DNA from 3 places in the Bartonella jaculi genome. Region 2 is predicted to be linked to each of the others. Evidence: predicted binding sites of a transcription regulator. Region 2 holds the regulator's gene; each other region holds the start of a gene.

Region 1 (3,204 bases), on a different contig from region 2:
CCAGAGCTTTCAACTTGAAATACACCGACCGTTTCACCACGCGCCATCATGGCATAAGTCATTTCATCATCAAGAGGAATATGTGATAAATCTATTTTTATCCCCTTCCGTACAACAAAATCCGCAGCCATTTTCAAAATAGTAAGCGTTTTTAATCCAAGAAAATCAAATTTTACCAACCCAGCTTGTTCAACACATTTCATGTTAAATTGCGTTACTGGCATATCAGAACGCGGATCACGATACATTGGAACAAGTTCTGATAACGGCCGATCACCAATAACAATCCCTGCGGCGTGGGTCGATGCATGGCGGTAAAGCCCCTCAAGTTGAAGTGCGATATCCAACATGCGTCCAACAACGGGATCCTTTTTCTTTTCTTCCTTAAATTTTGGTTCATCCCTGATAGCATCTGCCAATTCAACCTGACTACCAGGCGTAGCAGGAATTAATTTTGTAAGATAATCAACTTGACGATAAGGCACTTCTAAAACACGCCCAACATCACGCAACACTGCACGCGCTTGCAATTTACCAAACGTAATAATCTGAGCCACTTGATCACGTCCATATTTTTTCTGAACATAACGAATGACCTCCTCGCGCCGCTCTTGACAAAAATCAATATCAAAATCTGGCATAGAAACACGATCTGGATTGAGAAAACGTTCAAAGAGAAGAGAAAAACGCAATGGATCAACGTCGGTAATAGTCAACGCATAAGCAACAAGTGAACCAGCACCAGAACCACGTCCCGGTCCAACAGGAATACCGTGCATTTTTGCCCATTTTATAAAATCTGAAACGATAAGAAAATAGCCAGAAAAATGCATACGGGTAATGACTGAAATTTCATAATCAAGACGCTGCTCATAATCTGCTATAGAATAGCCTGTCGCTAAACCGATTGTTTCAAGACGCATTTTCAAACCAGATTTAGCCTGATTTAACAATTCATTGTCTTCTTCTAGAGTAGAAGTTGAATCCACAGATTGCTCTATAAAACGAGGCAAAATCGGTTTTCGAATTGGTGTAGCCACATGACAGCGTAGTGCTATTTCAACGCTATTTTCTAAAGCTTCTGGAAGATCAGAAAATAAAGCAACCATTTCATCTTGTGATTTCAAATAATGATCTGGCGTCACACGTTTACGCTCTGGATTAGATACGATTTGTCCTTCTGCAACCGCCATCAGCGCATCATGAGCTTCATATCCTTGCCTACCCAGAAAAAAAGCTTCATTTGTCGCAACAAGAGGGATATCATGTGTATAAGCCAATTCAACAAGTGCAGCTTCCACTTTCCGATCGTAAGAACCATGTCGTTGTAATTCAATATAAAGACGATCACCAAAAACTGTTTTCAAATAACTTAAACGTTCAACAGCGCGTGCTTTTTTATCTTCTGCCAAAGCCAAATTAAGAGGACCACCTCTTCCACCGGTCAAAGCGATCAATCCTTCACTGTGCGACAATAACCAACTCGCTTTAATATGAGGAGGATCAGTATCACGCTTATCAAGATAAGCGCGACTAACCAATCGCACTAAATGCGCATAACCTCTTTCACTAGCAGCCAACAATACAATAGAGCAAAAATCAGAAGGATGATGCCCTTTGGCTAAACGCGGGTGATGATTGTCATCATCAAAATCAATTGCAAGCTGGCAACCAATAATAGGTTGAATACCATGAGAAAAACAATATTGAGAAAATTCTAAAGCACCAAACAAATTATTCGTGTCTGTAATAGCTACCGCAGGCATACCATCAGAAATGGCATGTTGAATAATTTGTTGAATTTTTAAAGCTCCCTCAAGCAATGAATAAGCTGAATGTACTCTTAAATGAATAAAGCGAGGAAAGGGATTTTTACCGTCTCGTGTTTTGCTTTTATCTTTTGACACTCTCACAATTTCCCATCACAAAATAAATATCAAATCACACCTATTATCTGTCTCGAAATAGATAGCATTGTAGTCCATCATGCTAAAAATTTATAACTTTAAAACTCTTGCATATCCAGAAAATATTCTAATTTTATTTATACTTCATCTTTTAAATGCCATCAGAAAAATGCCTATAGAATAAGAAAACAAACACACAAAAAGAAAAGACAGCGTATCATATTGATATGATTTTTTTGCGTTTATGATTTATCCCCAAAAACTCCTTTAAAGCACTAGAAAAAACAAAGAGAGCGAGCTAAAAATCTTTCTTATGCGTCCCAGCCTTATTAATCCTCTTTTTAGCTCTATTCGTACCATTTCGGGAATCAGCCCCAAAGTATGTATTTTACTATCCAAAGTCTTAAACGTTCATTCTATACAACGTGACCCCACCCTTATTGACCTTCTCCGACTAATGCCTCTCTCCGTTATAGATCGCAGAATGCGACCTAATATTGCTTTTGCACAGGAAGGAGTTACCCTTACTCTTGAAATTATCATCGATCAACACCAACCACCCCCGACTGGCCGTAGCCGCCTCCCTTATCGCGTTATCGCTCATGATCAAACAGGAATAATAAATTTAGTCTTTTTTCATGCCCAACCTTCTTGGTTAAAAAAACAACTCCCAGAAGGAAAAAAAGTCATTGTATCAGGTAAAGCGGAACGATTTAATGGTCAACTTTCGATGATTCATCCAGACCATATTGCGCCAAGCGAACAACGCAATCAGATTCCATTAATCGAACCTATCTACCCCTCTACTGCTGGATTATCAGCAAAGACGTTGAGACGTGCAATACAAAATTCTCTTGAATATATTCCTTTATTGCCAGAATGGATAGAGGAAAGCGTCAAAAAGCAGCAAAGCTTTTCTTCTTTCTCTGTTGCTTTACGCCGCATCCATTCCCCCGTAGATCCTGATGATTTATCCTTACAAAGTACAGCACGCAGACGTCTTGCTTATGATGAATTACTCGCCTGTCAATTGGCTCTTGGTCTCGTGCGTTTAAAAACCAAATCTCTTGCCGGAACCTCTCGCCCCTCAAATGGCACCTATACTAAAAAACTAATGAAAGCCCTGCCCTTCCAGCTGACAAATGGACAAAGTGAAGCAATAAAAGATATTGAAAAAGATTTAGCATCACCTGAACCCATGTTAAGGCTTCTCCAAGGCGATGTGGGAGCAGGCAAAACCGTTGTTGCACTGATGGCAAGTGCGCAGATTGCTGAAAATTCTGGACAGTCAGCTTTA
Region 2 (3,204 bases):
ATGAAAAAAATAACTGTTATTGAATGAAACAGCATATAGATTGAGAGAGTTAGTAGCAACATGTGCAGCCAATGCAGAAGCTACGGTATTACAACTTAAAGCGCTTTTTGGCTTCACAGAAGATAGCATGGCACAGTTTTATACTAAAACAACCGACAGAAAACGTCTCGTAATAGAATCAATTAAAAAGGTTCAGAACATACAGAAAAATAAGATAAGAGAAACAAAGAACACAAAATTCCTGAAATCTTGCACAACCTACTAACCTTATTTAAAAGTGGTGAGCGCGCAGGGATTCGAACCCTGGACCTACTGATTAAAAGTCAGTTGCTCTACCAGCTGAGCTACGCGCTCCCAAACAAGCTATCTTGCTTGTAGAAAGTTAGAGGAACATACGGTTGACTTTTCATTTGGTCAACACCTTTCGAAAAAAAAATTATTCTTTGCTTTAGTTATCAATATTTTTCTGCTTTTTTCGCTTTTCGAACTTAAATAAAAGGTTAGTGATTTAAACGCAAAAATACCTCATAGTTTCAAAATGTGAATACGAGAGGAGGAGGAATGCATGTAAATGCATTAAACTGGGTTTTAATAAATAACCAAAGCGCATAAAAAGAAATCAATGCTACCCACTGTTGTGAATATAACGAATAGGACATGGAGAAAAAGCATATTTACTAGAAAGTGTTGGAAAGGCATATATTTATGAAATATATTTTCTGATTTTAGTATTTTTTAAGTTTTTGTTCTCGTTTTCTATATGTGAATATGCTTTCGATAAAGCATTATGCTCGTTTGCCAGAAGCTTATTATAGAAGAGAGTAAAGCAGAAATAATTCAGAGATTGGCACAGTTGCCACGATATTGAAAATATATCACTTTATAAAGACAAAAAATGAAAATAATGCATACAATATTTCTATTATAAATAATTTTACTAAAAATAAAAAAGTAACAATACTATGTAAAATGATTCTAAATGCGTATTGAACTATCATTTATGTTAAATCAAAAGATATCTTTTTTCTTTATGAATAAATTCCAAGATATACAAATATCTTCTTAGAAGATACAGATGATTTTTTTAAAACTGATTGTGTAATTTAGTTTAAGCTAATTACTCTTGTTTGATAGAATAACACATATTAAATTAAAATAAATTATGTCTATATTTAAAATATATTATTAATTAAGAATATAATATAAATTGTTTATAAATAAAGAAGTCTAATTTCATTAATTCCACTTTTAAATTCAAAAAAATGAAGAAGATGCTTTTGATTTGTGTTGAAAAAATGTAAAATAATGAAGGATAGATATACTTTATTTTCTATTTCTTTCTTTTTTGATTCTTTTGATTGGAACATTGAATGCTGACATGTAAACAATATGAGCTACTCTTGTTCATTCACAATCATATGAAAGACATTGGTATTCCCCCCTCCTTTGATGAAATGAAAATTGCATTAGAGCTTACATCAAAATCTGGTATTCATAGACTTATTACAGCCCTAGAACAACGAGGTTTTATACGTCGTTTGCCAAATCGTGCCCGCGCAGTAGAAATTGTGCGACTTCCTGAGAAAATAACATTTAATCTTTCTTTAGCGCGTAAAATTTCTTCTAGTGTAATAGAGGATAACAAAAGAAAAATATCAAAAAACTTCGGCAATCTTGATAATTTTGATGAAGAAGAGAAAAAAAATACCACGATTCCCATTATGGGGCGTATTGCTTCTGGTGTACCTATTTCCGCTATACAGCAACAAATAAATACACTTTCTTTACCACAAGACATGATTAATTCAGGTGAGCACTACGCTTTAGAAGTCAAAGATGATTCTATGATTGAAGCAGGAATCCTTGATAAGGATACTATAATTGTTAAACGCCAAAGTACAGCAACATCCGGTGAAATTGTTGTCGCATTTATTGATAAAGAAGAAGCAACTTTAAAACGTTATCGACGCCAAGGAGCTTCTATTGCATTAGAAGCTGGCAATCCTCACTACGAAACACGCATATACGGACCTGAGCGTGTAGAGATACAAGGTAAGCTTATTGGACTTATTCGCAAATATTAGAAAACAAAAAAATCTATCTCGCACGCTCCGTATATTCAATATAAGATTATATTAGTATTTTTTCGTGCGTTATGCTACGTATACTCATAAGATTTTGTAGAAAAAAATTAAATAACTTTCTAAAGCATTGTATTGCATCTATAAAAAAAATAAAGAGCCTCTTTTATTCTTAATAAAGTAGCAGATAAAGTTTAGTTTTCATCATAAAGTTGCAAGGATTATCATGGCAGCACCGCGTATTAGTTTTGTTTCCCTTGGATGTCCAAAAGCACTTGTAGATTCTGAACGAATTATTACAAGCCTTCGTTCGGAAGGTTATGAAATTTCACATAAGCATCAAGGTGCTGATCTCGTTATTATTAATACCTGTGGTTTTCTTGATTCTGCCCGAAATGAATCACTCGCCAATATTGATGAAGCCCTCAAAAAAAATGGAAAAGTTATTGTAACGGGCTGTCTTGGTGCTGATCCTGATGTGATTCGTCAAGTACATCCTAATGTGTTGGCTATTACAGGACCACAAGCCTATGAAAGTGTTATACAAGCAGTTCATAAAGCAATTCCTCCAGTTCATGATCCTTTTATCGATTTAGTTCCCCCCCAAGGTATTCGTTTAACACCTCGCCATTATGCTTATTTAAAAATTTCTGAAGGATGTTCTAATCGGTGTAGCTTTTGTATTATTCCTACACTGCGCGGTAATCTTACTTCACGTCCTATCAATAATGTTCTTCGCGAAGCTGAAAAACTGGTACAAGCAGGTGTAAAAGAGCTTTTGGTTATTTCACAAGATACCAGTGCTTACGGCATTGATATTAAATATCTAGAAACGCCTTGGAAAGATCGCATAGTAAAAACAAAATTTTTCGATCTTTGTCGCGAATTAGGCAATATGGGTGTTTGGATACGTATGCATTATGTTTATCCTTATCCTCATGTTGATGAAGTTATTGAATTGATGGCTGAAAGAAAAATTCTCCCTTATCTGGATATCCCTTTTCAGCATGCATCACCAAACGTTTTGCGTAATATGAAACGTCCCGCTCTTATGGAAAAAATGAATCGTAGAATTGAAAAGTGGCGAGCAGTTTGTCCAGATCTCACTTTGCGATCAACATTT
Region 3 (3,204 bases), on a different contig from region 2:
ACCTTCAAAGTATTGAGACGGTGTATGCGTGCTCAAATCATTTTTATAGACAAAGGAGCTTGCTTTTCTTTTGGTGCCATAGAGAATAGCATGCTGCGCTTCTTCTGAGAGTGTGGACCATTTATCTGTAAGTTTAAATCCATAAATTTTACCCAGTGATTCTAAGATTTTGTTATAGGAGAGTGAGGATGATTTAGACGAAGGGGCAATTGCTCCGGCTTCTAATGTGAGATTTTCATTTGGTATGATGCTTGTAGGATCGATTGCTTTTTTCGTGCCAAGTCCATCGCAAAGAGGGCAAGCGCCAAAAGGGCTATTGAATGAAAATAGCCGTGGTTCAATTTCAGGGATAGAAAATCCAGAGATCGGGCAAGAAAATTTTTCTGAGAAAATAAGCCGCTTGTGTGTTTCATTTTTTGATTTATTGGCAGATTCCTTCGTGGTTTCTTTCTGTCCCAAAGGTTGGTCTGCCATTTCAGCAACGGCAAGCCCATTTGCTAGCTGTAAACAGGTTTCTATACTATCAGCTAAGCGAGGAGCAATGTCATTACGGACAACAATACGGTCCACTACTACATCGATGTCATGTTTATACTTTTTATCAAGAGGAGGAATATCAGGAATTTCATAAAAATTTCCATCAACTTTAGCACGCTGAAATCCTTTTTTTAAAAGTTCTGTTAACTCTTTCTTATATTCTCCTTTTCGTCCACGTACCAAGGGTGCCATAATAAAAATTCGTGTTCCTTCTGGTAGGTCCATAATTTGATCAACCATTTGACTTACGGTCTGACTTTCAATAGGAAGTCCTGTAGCTGGAGAATGAGGAACACCAATACGTGCAAAGAGAAGGCGCATATAGTCGTGAATTTCAGTAACAGTTCCTACCGTCGAACGAGGATTGCGGCTGGTTGTTTTTTGTTCAATGGAAATAGCAGGGGAAAGACCATCTATTTGATCGACATCTGGTTTTTGCATCACTTCCAGAAATTGACGTGCATAAGCAGAAAGGCTTTCAACATAGCGACGTTGGCCTTCAGCGTAAATTGTATCAAAAGCTAAGGATGATTTACCTGATCCAGAAAGCCCTGTTATGACGATCAATTTGTCACGAGGGAGATCTAAATCAATATTTTTAAGGTTATGTTCACGTGCGCCGCGAATGGAGATGTATTTCTGATAGGTCATGTCTATCCTTGGCATATGCGACAAAAATTGAACACTCCTAAGTGAAATAAAACTGTTTCGTTAGAATTACAATGTGTTTCATTATATTTTAACGCGGAAAGAGACGGCAAGTTCTGTGGAAAGAGAGAAAAGAGAGCAGCTTTTTATTTTTAGGAATGGAATAAACTATACCTTGTTGTCATCTTTTGTTATAATCGCCCGATTTATGATTTTGGAGTTTATGCGATGGCTGGTAGCCTTAATAAAGTTATTTTGATTGGTAATCTCGGTGCTGATCCTGAAATTCGTCGTTTGAATTCTGGCGATCAAGTGGCAAATTTGCGTATTGCTACTTCAGAAAGTTGGCGTGATCGTAATACGAATGAGCGTAAAGAGCGCACGGAGTGGCATAGTATCGTTATTTTTAATGAAAATCTTATCAAAGTTGTTGAACAATACTTAAAAAAGGGAAGCAAAATTTATATTGAAGGCCAGTTGCAGACGCGCAAATGGCAAGATCAAAATGGTAATGACCGTTATACGACGGAAGTTGTTTTGCAAAAATATCGTGGTGAATTACAAATGCTTGATGGACGAAACATGAGTGGTGGAGAACAAATGCAAGGGGCAACTCAGTCGAGCAGCCGTTATGGCAGTGGTGATTTTGGGGACAGTAGCTTAAATCAGAGAGATGTTTTTGCTCAGAATAATAACCAGTCGGAAGAGAGTTTTTCGCACAAATTAGATGATGATGTGCCTTTTTGATGATTTGTTTCAGATCTTAAAAGTTTAGGAAAGGTGGTTCCGTTTATTTTATCTGTGATTTTTAACATAAATAAATAACATGTTGAAAATTATTGTTAAATTTCTTCTCTGTTTCAGGGGAGAAAGTGGTGTTTTCGCATGTTTTTCGGTATATAAAGAGTCAAATGATTCTTTTTTGAAAGTCTTGAAGCTGTGACCGATCTTACTCCACACCCAGAACGTGATGTGCTGACCGGTATTGAACCAGTCAGTATTATTGATGAAATGCAACGCTCCTATCTCGATTATGCGATGAGTGTGATTGTTTCGCGTGCACTTCCTGATGTGCGTGATGGTCTTAAACCTGTTCATAGGCGTATTCTTCACGCTATGAATGAGATGGGGCTTGCTTTTAATAAATCTTATCGTAAGTCTGCGGGTGTTGTCGGTGAGGTTATGGGGAAATTCCATCCTCATGGTGATGCTTCAATTTATGATGCGTTGGTCCGTATGGCGCAGGATTTCTCTTTGCGAAATCCATTAATTGATGGTCAAGGAAATTTTGGTTCTGTTGATGGGGATCCGCCTGCCGCGATGCGCTATACAGAGTGTCGTTTAGAAAAAGTTTCGGAAGAGCTTTTAGCTGATATTGATAAAGATACAGTTGATTTTCAGGATAATTATGATGGGCGTGAACGTGAGCCTATAGTTTTACCGGCGCGTTTTCCTAATCTTTTGGTTAATGGGTCAGGGGGGATTGCCGTGGGAATGGCAACCAATATTCCTCCCCATAACCTTGGTGAAATCGTTGATGGTTGTATTGCCTTGATTGATAATCCCGATATAACGCTTGATGAGATCATTAAAATTATTCCTGGTCCTGATTTTCCTACCGGTGGCATTATCCTTGGACATTCTGGTGTCCGTTTGGCTTATGAAACAGGGCGCGGTTCAATTATTATGCGTGGTAAGGTTGATATTGAAGAAATTCGCAATGGTCGACAGGCAATCATTGTGAGCGAGATACCTTATCAAGTTAATAAAGCAACGATGATTGAGAAAATGGCCGAATTGGTGCGTGATAAACGCATCGAAGGAATCTCTGACTTGCGTGACGAATCTGACCGTGATGGATATCGCGTTGTTATTGAGCTGAAGAAAGATGTTGTTGCGGAAGTTGTTTTGAACCAATTGTATCGTTATACACCGCTGCAAACTTCTTTTGGTTGTAATATGGTTGCGTTGAACGGCGGAAAACCTGAACAGATGACGTTGCTTGATATGCTTCGTGCA

The links. The regulator LexA, encoded in region 2, represses DNA repair genes until DNA is damaged. The targets are predictions, from matches to a motif close to TGTTCNNNNTGTGTTCNG.
Region 1: the regulator LexA is predicted to act here: its motif matches at 2,098-2,115, upstream of dnaE (DNA polymerase III subunit alpha).
Region 3: the regulator LexA is predicted to act here: its motif matches at 1,205-1,222, upstream of uvrA (excinuclease ABC subunit UvrA).

Annotation. Positions count from the first base shown of each region.
Region 1 is NZ_BAABIZ010000003.1:77,819-81,022, forward strand. Features, by position in the region: gene dnaE (DNA polymerase III subunit alpha) at 1-1,907, opposite strand, end outside; gene recG (ATP-dependent DNA helicase RecG) at 2,221-3,204, shown strand, end outside.
Region 2 is NZ_BAABIZ010000006.1:42,063-45,266, reverse strand. Features, by position in the region: partial or broken gene ABD915_RS04025 (hypothetical protein) at 32-265, shown strand; tRNA gene ABD915_RS04020 (tRNA-Lys) at 279-354, opposite strand; gene lexA (transcriptional repressor LexA) at 1,371-2,084, shown strand; gene rimO (30S ribosomal protein S12 methylthiotransferase RimO) at 2,308-3,204, shown strand, end outside.
Region 3 is NZ_BAABIZ010000003.1:110,737-113,940, reverse strand. Features, by position in the region: gene uvrA (excinuclease ABC subunit UvrA) at 1-1,188, opposite strand, end outside; gene ssb (single-stranded DNA-binding protein) at 1,414-1,932, shown strand; gene gyrA (DNA gyrase subunit A) at 2,125-3,204, shown strand, end outside.